Desulfurobacterium sp. TC5-1: one gene and its partner. The protein of the gene in region 1 interacts with the protein of each later gene in a pairwise test. Links are inferred from orthologs where the notes say so. Each region holds a gene or a part of one and is shown in the gene's direction. Other genes may lie near its edges.

Region 1 (5,339 bases):
GGTGAAAGGGCAATTTTCCTTGCCACTTTCCTTGCTTCTTCTTTTGTCCTTGCACCGATGACTTTAATCCTCACCACTTTTGTTGCGCCTTCTCCGTCTTTTACAATCTGGTAGGCAAGGGATTTCATCACTTCTTTCAAACCATCTAAAAATTCGCCGTAATTTTCTTCCGTTATTCTCTTTCCTGATGTACCGTTTGCAAGGAAGAATACAGTATCGTTGGTGCTCATGTCACCATCAACGGTTATTGCGTTAAAGCTTATTTCGTTTGCCTCTCTTAACGCTTTTTCAAGCAATTTTTTGTCTATCTCTGCGTCTGTAGCGATGAACGAAAGCATCGTTGCCATTGCAGGGTCTATCATACCTGCCCCTTTTGCTATTCCGCCGATGGTAAAACCTTTTCCTTCAAAGAAGGCGGTTTTCGGGAATGTATCGGTTGTCATTATAGCCTGGGCAGCCTCTTTAGAGGTTGCCTTTCCCAAGTTTTCTACCGCTTCTTCTATCCCTTTTTCCATTCTGTCCATTGGTAGAAATTCGCCTATTACACCTGTTGATGCGACTAAAAACGGTGATTTTCCCGTAAGGTTCTGGCAGATTTTTGCCATTGTTTCAGCGTCTTTCATTCCCCTTTCGCCAGTGCAGGCATTTGCATTTCCGCTGTTTGCAACGATACCGTGGACTTTTTCATAGGCTTTAACCAATTTTTGAGACAGTTTAACCGGTGCAGCCTTAACATCGTTTGTTGTAAAGACCGCCGCTGCCGTTGCCGGTTTTTCGGAAACTATCACCAGAATATCTTTTTTATTTGATGGTTTGAGGGTGTTCTTTATGTTGCCCTTTCCAGTTCCACATAAAAAGCCTTTTACATCAGCTATTCCTTTCACCTGCAACCTCTCGCTATTTTTTTCTCATTTTAGCATTTATGAGTGCTGGCTTTAAATTTAAGGAAAACAGAAAGCATAAGAAGGAGAGAGATGATTTTTAAGAGAGCAAAGGAGATTTTTGCGGAGCGCTTAAAACGTGCAGGTATTGAGAATGTCAAATACTTGAGGAAGCCGGGAAGAGGCGACCTTTTTAACAGACTTGCCTACCTTGTTGCTACGGGCAGGTTTAAGGTTGTTGGAAAGGAAGAATTTGGTGAGATTCTTCCCGGTAGAATTCTTGATAGTGTTGGTGGTGTAAACCTGCTCTTTTCAACTGGTAGCGCTATAGCTGATGCAGTTATTCTAAAGTCAAGTGGTAGTTTTAAAGGTGTTTCTATCATATCAAGAGAGGATTTTTCGTATCCGGACATTGCTGTTGACATGCGATTTTTCCCTTCATTGATTGATAAGGAGAAGAGGAGTCTTTTTAATCAGCTTGAGATTATGTTCGGTGTTGTTAAAGATTACTTTACGCCTGAGAACTTTTATCTTATAGATAGTGAAGGCTACTGTGTGCCTTATCTAAAAGAGTTCTTTACGCCGGATGTTCCGTTTGAGATTTGTTCTAAACCTTTAAAAAAGCGTATTGTCGTCCTTGATCCGAATGCTGATGAGACGCTGACGCGGGACGATGTTGATGAAGATACTGTCCTTGTTTTTGGAGGTATTGTTGATCACGGTGAGCGGTTAAAAGGTGCTACCGCTGAAATTTACCGTGGGGCTGTTCATAGAAAAATTGCTTACAGAGGTTCAATACTTCCGGTTTCAGACAGAATCAACGAACTTACAAAGCTGTTGTGTGATTTTCTCACGTGCACCGATTCCCTTGAGGAGGTTATAAGACGGAATCTTACCAGACAGGCAAAGTTAAGGATTGCGAGAGAATCCGTTACCGCTAATTTAAAAAGAATTAAAGATGTAAACGGCGTTCATAAATGTTTACCGCTCTCTTTTTACAATCAACTTGCTGAGGAATTTTCCCTTAAAGATTTCCACTTTCGCAAGGCTTCAAAGCACGTAAACGGATTTACAGTCGTAAAAGATGAAATTCTTGATAAAATAATAAAAGAAGAAGCTGTAAAAGGCAGAAAAATTTTGCAGATAGAGGGTTTAATTGATGGGTATATTGTCAAGAAGTATCCTTGAACTTATTGGAAATACGCCTCTTTTTGAACTTACCGTTGAAGGTGTGACCTTTTACGCAAAACTTGAAATGTTTAATCCCGGCGGCAGTATAAAGGACAGAGTTGCCCTTTCGATTGTTGAGGATGCAGAGAAAAGAGGGCTTTTAAAGAAGGGAAAGAGAGTAATAGAGGCTACAAGCGGAAACACGGGAATAGGTCTTGCCCTTGTCTGTGCTGCAAAAGGTTACGGCTGCACGATTGTTATGCCGGAAAACATGAGTGAGGAGAGAAAGAAGATACTGAAGGCTTACGGTGCTGAACTTATTTTAACGCCTGCTTCTCTTGGAATCCCCGGTGCTATTAGAGAGGTTGAAAGGCGAATATCTGAAAATTCCGATTTATACTTTCCTGCCCGGCAGTTTAAAAATCCTGCAAATATAAAAGCTCACTATGAAGGTACTGCTGTTGAGATACTGGAACAGCTTGGAGAGATTCCCGGTTCTTTTGTAGCCGGAGTCGGAACAGGCGGCACGTTAACGGGTGTTGGCAGAAGGTTTAAAGAGGTAAATCCTGATGCCGTTATTGTTGCGGTAGAACCTGAAGAATCCGCTGTTATATCCGGAAGCAAACCCGGCATCCATAAGATTCAGGGAATAGGTGCCGGTTTTATTCCTGAAACACTTGATATGTCTGTTGTTTCTTTCCCTATCACTGTAACTTTTGATGAGGCAAAGTATTACTGTGAAAAACTTGCCGGAGAGTTTGGAATACTTGCCGGTATCTCTTCCGGTGCAAATGTCGCCGCTGTTTTAAAAGCCTTTAAAGACGGAAAGCTTAAAACACCTGTTGTTACAGTTTTTCCTGATACCGGCGAGCGTTACCTTTCAACTGAACTGTTTGGATAGGGGGCTGTTATAGAGATAAGAAAAATAGAAGGTATTATCCCTGCTGAAGCAATAAGCAGGAATCTTCCAGCAAAGCTTCAGGATTTTTCACGGAGAGATATGGAGAAGCTTCTCTCTTCTGTCATTCAGGGAGAGAGGAAGGGTGATTCTACCGATGAGTTAAAAGGAAAAAAATTAAAACTGAAATTTCTCGGATATACGGAAGATGGAAAGGCAAAGATTTTAGTTGGAAACAGAGTAATTGTTGCTGAGGTTGACGTTGATGAAGAGTTTGAACCGGGGCAGATTCTTACTTTTATCATAAAGTCCTTGTCGCCGAAGCTTGAGCTAAAGCTTGTAGAGATTGATCCTGAGTGGGCGCAGAAGTTCATTCTGAAATCGCTTCTACCTTTTCTTGATGCCGATTCGTTTGAAAAAATCGTTTCTATATATTTAAAGAAACACTACCCTGAAGTCTGGAATGCCGGGACTTTTGATGATAAGTTTTTTGCAAACTTTCTCTCTTCTCTCTTTTCATCCGAAACGATTTTTAAATTGATTGCCGCCGCTAAAGAGCTTGTCGCTTCTTCACGGGGAAAACTTTCAGAAGAAGATTATAAAAAGCTACTTCTTGCCATTATGGCTTTTTACTTTCTGCCTGTCGGAGATGTCGTTCTTTTCCCTATCAAAATTAAAGATACTGACATAGATGTTTACTTTGAAAAAGAGGAAGACGGGGTTAAGGTGGAGATTGAAATTAACAGGAAAGGCATCTCTGTATTTGTCTCTCTTTTTGTTATAAATAATGAAGTTTCTGTTGACTTTTTAACAGAGGATGAGAGGATTTTAAATAAACTTAAGCTTCTTGATGAACAGTTAAAGAATAAGCTGCTTTCTGCAGGGTTTATTCCCGTTGCTGTCTCTTACAGATTGGAAAGACCGCCTGATAAAAGTCAGATAGAGACCGTAAGGTTAAAACTTTCAGGCAGAATAAACATCTCTGTATAATGTTCACAGGAAAGCTTTTTCTTTTATCTTTTCCGGTAGGTTTTTAAGTATTGGATGATTTTTGATGTGGTTTCTGTCGTTTTCGCCGTTGATATTTCTTATAATCACCCTGCCAGAGCCTTTTCTGTATGCGTTTGTAAAGTCATAAACGGCACCTATGATTGTTAACTTTCCACTTTCTACGATGTGACCGTACATTTTCATGGCTTCTGATACCTGGTAGTCAACGTTTTTTTCAACACCTTCAAGCCACATCTTTTCAAAGTTATCGCTTCTTTTCACCGTTGAAAGAGGTATGTGGAGATGGTCAAGGGTGTTTTTAATGTTTATCGGTTCGTCTGAATAGTTGCTTAATGCTGCCTTTACGGCACCGCAGTGGGTATGTCCCAATATCAGAAGGATAGGTGTTTTCAGGTTGTAGATGCCAAAATCTATTGAACCTCTTGATGGTGCAATCTGATTGCCGATGTTTGTTATGAGAAAAATTTTGTCTGTTGGATCTTCGAAAAATATTGTTGCGTGGACTCTTGCGTCTGAGCAGTTTACCATTGTTATTACCGGATGCTGGCACTCTATAAACGGTTCAAAGTAGGATTTATCGCGGGAATTAACCCAGTTGCTGTTTCCCTCTATCAAAGCTTTTAAAATTGTTTCCTGTGCTTCCACCGGTTAACTGCCTCCTTACATAGATAAATTGTGCTTTATTCTATCACCTTAACTTATGTTCCTTGAAAAAGATACCTGTAAACTATAATATTAAACGATAACTGATTACAACTACAGGAGGCGGTCGTGGAACGGGAAAAACTTTACATATTTGATACTACTCTTCGGGATGGTGAACAAACCCCTGGTGTTAACCTGACGGTTGACGAAAAAGTTCAAATAGCAAAGCAACTTGAAAGGCTTGGCGTTGACATAATAGAGGCTGGATTTGCGATAAGTTCGCCTGCTGATTTTGAAGCTATTAAAAGGATAGCTGAAGAAGTGGAAAATTCAACAGTCTGTTCTCTTGCAAGGGCCGTTGAAGCGGATATAAAGGCTGCGTGGGATGCGCTTAAAAGTGCTGCAAGACCGAGGATTCACACATTTATAGCAACATCAGACATTCACCTTAAGTATAAGTTGAGAATGACAAGAGAAGAGGTTTTAAAGCGTGCTGTTGACGCTGTTAAGATGATTATTGACATAAGTGAAGGAAGAGCTGAAGTTGAATTTTCACCTGAAGATGCCGTAAGGACGGAACTGTCTTACCTCTATGAAGTTCTTGAGGCTGTTATAGAAGCGGGGGCAAAAGTTGTTAACATTCCTGATACTGTGGGATATGCTATTCCGGATGAGTGGCACGATAGAATCCTCGCCATAAAGGAGAATGTTAAGAATATAGACAAAGCCATAAT
Region 2 (3,886 bases), 100 kb from region 1 along the record:
ACTTCTCGAAAGTGAACTCTTCGGGTATAAGAAAGGAGCTTTTACCGGTGCAACAAGGAATAAAAAAGGTCTTATAGAAGAAGCAGATGGTGGAACTCTATTTTTAGACGAAATAGGCGATATGCCTCTTGCTCTTCAAGCAAAATTATTAAGGTTTTTAGAAGAGAAAAAAATAAGACCAATAGGCGGAATAGAAGAAATAAACGTTGATGTAAGAATAATAGCTGCTACAAACCGCAATTTAGAAGAGAAAATAAACGAAGGGCTATTTAGAGAAGACCTATTTTATAGGCTATCAACTATCACTATTAACCTCCCGCCTCTTAGGGAACGAAAAGAAGACATCCCATTGCTTATAGAATATTTTGCAAAAAAACTATCAAAAAAATACGGAAAAAAATTTAGAACCATCTCAAAAGAGTTTATAAATTACGTCATGTCGCTTCCCTTAAAAGGGAATGTGAGAGAACTAAGAAATATTGTGGAAAAAGCTGTAATACTATCAGACAGAGACATTCTTTCTTTACCTCTGAGCAATGAAGAGACAAAATCCCACAGAGAAATTATAATTCCGGATGAAGGTGTCAATTTAAAAGAAATACTTGAAAACTTAGAAAAAGAATATCTGTTAAAAGCTCTTAAAAAAACAGGAGGAAAGAAAAAGGAGGCAGCTTCCCTCCTGGGACTTACATTCAGAGAATTCAGGTATAGATTATCCAAATACGGAATTTCATAATGGTAAGAAATTTTTAACAAAAGATTTTGAGGAGATTTGGAATATTGTTGACAGTGCATAGTCTCTCTGTTATTATTAGATGTAAAGTTGAAAATCCCAAAGCAGGAGGGTTGTTAATAATGAGAGGGAAATTAAAGGCACTCATCCTCTGCTCTGCGCTGATGGGTGCTACAACGGCTTACGGTGTGACCCTTACAAACTGCCCACCCTCCCTTACAAACGGAGGAAATCTTCCGAAGATAGGTCCGGAAGAGAAGGCTTTATTTACTAAACCGGTTCAGCCGCTCAAGCCAGCCGATTGTGGCGCCTGTCACTACAGCATCTACAAAGCAATGCAGAAAGAGGGTGGAAGGCACCAGTTCAGCTGTACTATCTGTCACGAAAGATTTCACGAGTGGAGCCCCAAGAAAGGCGTGAAGGGCTGGGAAGAAGAAATGCCCAAATGTACAAGATGCCACGGTCTCTACCACGGGCCTTCTATCCCGGATTGCATGAAGTGTCACACAGATCCACACGCTATCAAGAAGCCAATGCTTGTTACAACACCTTTCACAGGTTATGTTGGCGGAAAGAAATATCCTGGAACAGGGCAACCTGAAAACTTTGTCGCAAAGAACTGTAAGGTTTGCCACGGTCCCATCTATGACCTTATGCAGGAAAAGCCAACCAAGCACACACAGATTGGTTGTGCAGCATGCCACCACAGCACTCACGGCTACATTCCTCAGTGTCTTGAATGTCACCTTCCGCATAGACCTGATCAGACAAATAACGACTGCTTTGCATGTCACCACAACCCACACTACCCTGTCAACATCACATACGGCAAAAATACACCGAATTCTCAGTGTGCTGCATGCCACAGCTATGTTGCACACAATCTCGAAACATCTCAGACAAAACACAGCAAAGTCGCCTGTGTTGCTTGTCACCACAACAAGCACGGTTTCATTCCAAGATGTCAGGATTGCCACGGCGAATATCCTCACGGAAAGGCTATTGCCGAGAAGTATCCAAACTGCCTCACATGTCACATTACACCTCACGACCCGGCTTGCAAAGACAACCACAAGCCAGACGACGTTCTCAAGGCAGAATTTGCCAAAGAGAAAGCTTTACTCAAGAAGCTCAAAGCCTTCAGAGCAAAAGGTGGAAAGCTCAACTACATCAATCTCGAAAAGATTACAAAGTAACCTTTCCTATAGAGAGGGGGTTTCCCCTCTCTTTCCCAATTATTCCTGCCGTCTCTTTTGCGCCGCATAGATTTATCGTATATAATCTTCCTCTGACCTTCCTTTATGTGGCAAAGAGGTAGACCTGAAATGCTTAAAAGAATCCGAGAAGACATCGCTGTTGTTTTCGAAAGAGACCCCGCCGCCAGGAGCGTTATTGAAGTTATAACCTGTTATCCCGGACTCCACGCAATATGGCTACACAGGATAGCACACTTCCTCTGGGAAAAGAAACTCAAGTTACTTGCAAGAATGGTATCCCACTTCTCAAGGTGGTTTACAGGCATAGAGATTCACCCGGGTGCAAAGATAGGAAGACGATTTTTCATAGACCACGGTATGGGCGTGGTAATAGGTGAAACAACCGAGATAGGTAACGATGTAACGATATACCATCAGGTAACCCTCGGCGGAACAAGTACTCATAAAGGGAAAAGACATCCAACAATAGGCAATAACGTTGTAATAGGTGCCGGAGCAAAGATACTTGGCCCGATAAAGATAGGTGATAACTGTAAAATAGGCGCCAATTCCGTTGTAGTAAGAGATGTCCCACCGAACTCAACAGTTGTTGGTATTCCTGGTAAAATAGTTAAGAGAGATGGAATACGTACAACCCGTGTTGATCTTGAACATGGGCAGTTACCCGACCCTGTTATGGAATCTCTAAGGCAGATGTTAGACATCATACACTCTCTTGAAGTAGAAGTAAAAACTCTTAAAAAGGAAACGAAGGGGGAAGAGTAAGTGAAAAGATTCTGGTTAATTATCATAACATTACTTATTTTTCCTGCATCAGCTTTTGCCAGGATTTTCTACTCTATTCAACTGTGCGCAAGAAAAAACATAGATGCAGCATATAAAACCCTAAAACAAACAGAAAAGTATCCCGATGCAAGGATAGATATAGTCGATGGATATTACAAGGTAAGGGTGGGCTTATTTAATACCTACGATGAAGCAAAAGAATTTCTTATCAAGAATAAAATAAGAAAGATATTTAAGGGAGCCTTTATTGCAAAAGTGGATGATAAAACCCTGCAAACAAGTATTTTTCCCAAAAAACATAACAAGAACATATCTAAAAATCCGGCAAATGCAACACAAAATAAAACAGAAAAACAACCGGCAAAAGTTTCAAAGTCAGAAAATGCAACATATTCCGTTCTTCTCTACAAAACCAATAATAAAGAGAAGGCGATTAACTTTTTCAAAGGGTTACCCGACGAAATTAAAAAAGAAGCCTTTCTCTATGAGGACAACAACACATACTCTGTTAGAGCATTCTTGGTAAAAGGTTATAAAAAAGCAGCAGAAAAGGAAAAATCCATCGGATATCTTCACTTTGAAACCGAAATCAAACCCACAAAAAGAGAAAAGATAGAGAAAATTCCTGAACCTGAAAAGAAAATGATTAAACCCCGGATATCTACAAAACCCAAGGTTAATTCACAACCAATGGTATCAAAAGCGAAAAAGCCAAAAACAGTCGTAACAAAAGAAAAGAAAACTCCCATATACTTTATAGCTCTAATCCTTGCAGCAGCAATAGCCATTGTGATTACCGGACTAAAAGCATTTAAAGGCAAAGCAGTTTCAAAAGAAGCTGAAGATATGTATGATGTTCTCACGAAAGCCCTTGAAAAGGGAGACACAGCCCTTGTAAAGGAGATCGTGGTTCCGTACCTTGCAAGATATCCTGAAGATTTAAAAGCACAGGAACTTTATGCTATGGCACTTGAGAAAGAGGGAAGATATATGGAAGCAGCTGACATATACTTTGCCATAGCGGAGGTATTGGAGGGAAAAAAGCAGTTTGAAGAAGCTGAAAAGTTTAAAAAAAAAGCTGAGGAGTTAGTCAGCAGAGAATTCAAAAAGAAATAGTCCGGGCAGTCTGGAGTAAAAAATGTCTGAAAAG

The links. Proteins that work in one complex are often made in the same cells at the same time.
Region 2: the proteins of cysK (region 1) and cysE interact in binary tests that used the Escherichia coli proteins (3 or more experiments, as listed by UniProt). The link is inferred for Desulfurobacterium sp. TC5-1 from one-to-one orthologs.

What each region holds. Positions count from the first base shown.
Region 1 is NZ_ATXC01000001.1:931,692-937,030, reverse strand. What follows is about bases 997-3,996. They hold cysK (cysteine synthase A), read left to right. Parts: upstream 997-2,040; coding sequence 2,041-2,952; downstream 2,953-3,996. Other genes in these bases: H153_RS09330 (carbonic anhydrase), read right to left, coding at 3,943-3,996; H153_RS0104780 (hypothetical protein), read left to right, coding at 3,052-3,939; H153_RS0104790 (tRNA (guanine-N1)-methyltransferase), read left to right, coding at 997-2,069. In the rest of the region: bifunctional glutamate N-acetyltransferase/amino-acid acetyltransferase ArgJ, read right to left, coding at 1-884; more of H153_RS0104790, read left to right, coding at 975-996; more of H153_RS09330, read right to left, coding at 3,997-4,605; H153_RS0104770 (2-isopropylmalate synthase), read left to right, coding at 4,732-5,339.
Region 2 is NZ_ATXC01000001.1:1,033,117-1,037,002, forward strand. The notes cover bases 1,170-3,886. They hold cysE (serine O-acetyltransferase), read left to right. Parts: upstream 1,170-2,058; coding sequence 2,059-2,715; downstream 2,716-3,886. Other genes in these bases: H153_RS09385 (hypothetical protein), read left to right, coding at 1,170-1,929; H153_RS0105305 (SPOR domain-containing protein), read left to right, coding at 2,716-3,852; polA (DNA polymerase I), read left to right, coding at 3,875-3,886. In the rest of the region: H153_RS0105290 (sigma-54 dependent transcriptional regulator), read left to right, coding at 1-736; more of H153_RS09385, read left to right, coding at 856-1,169.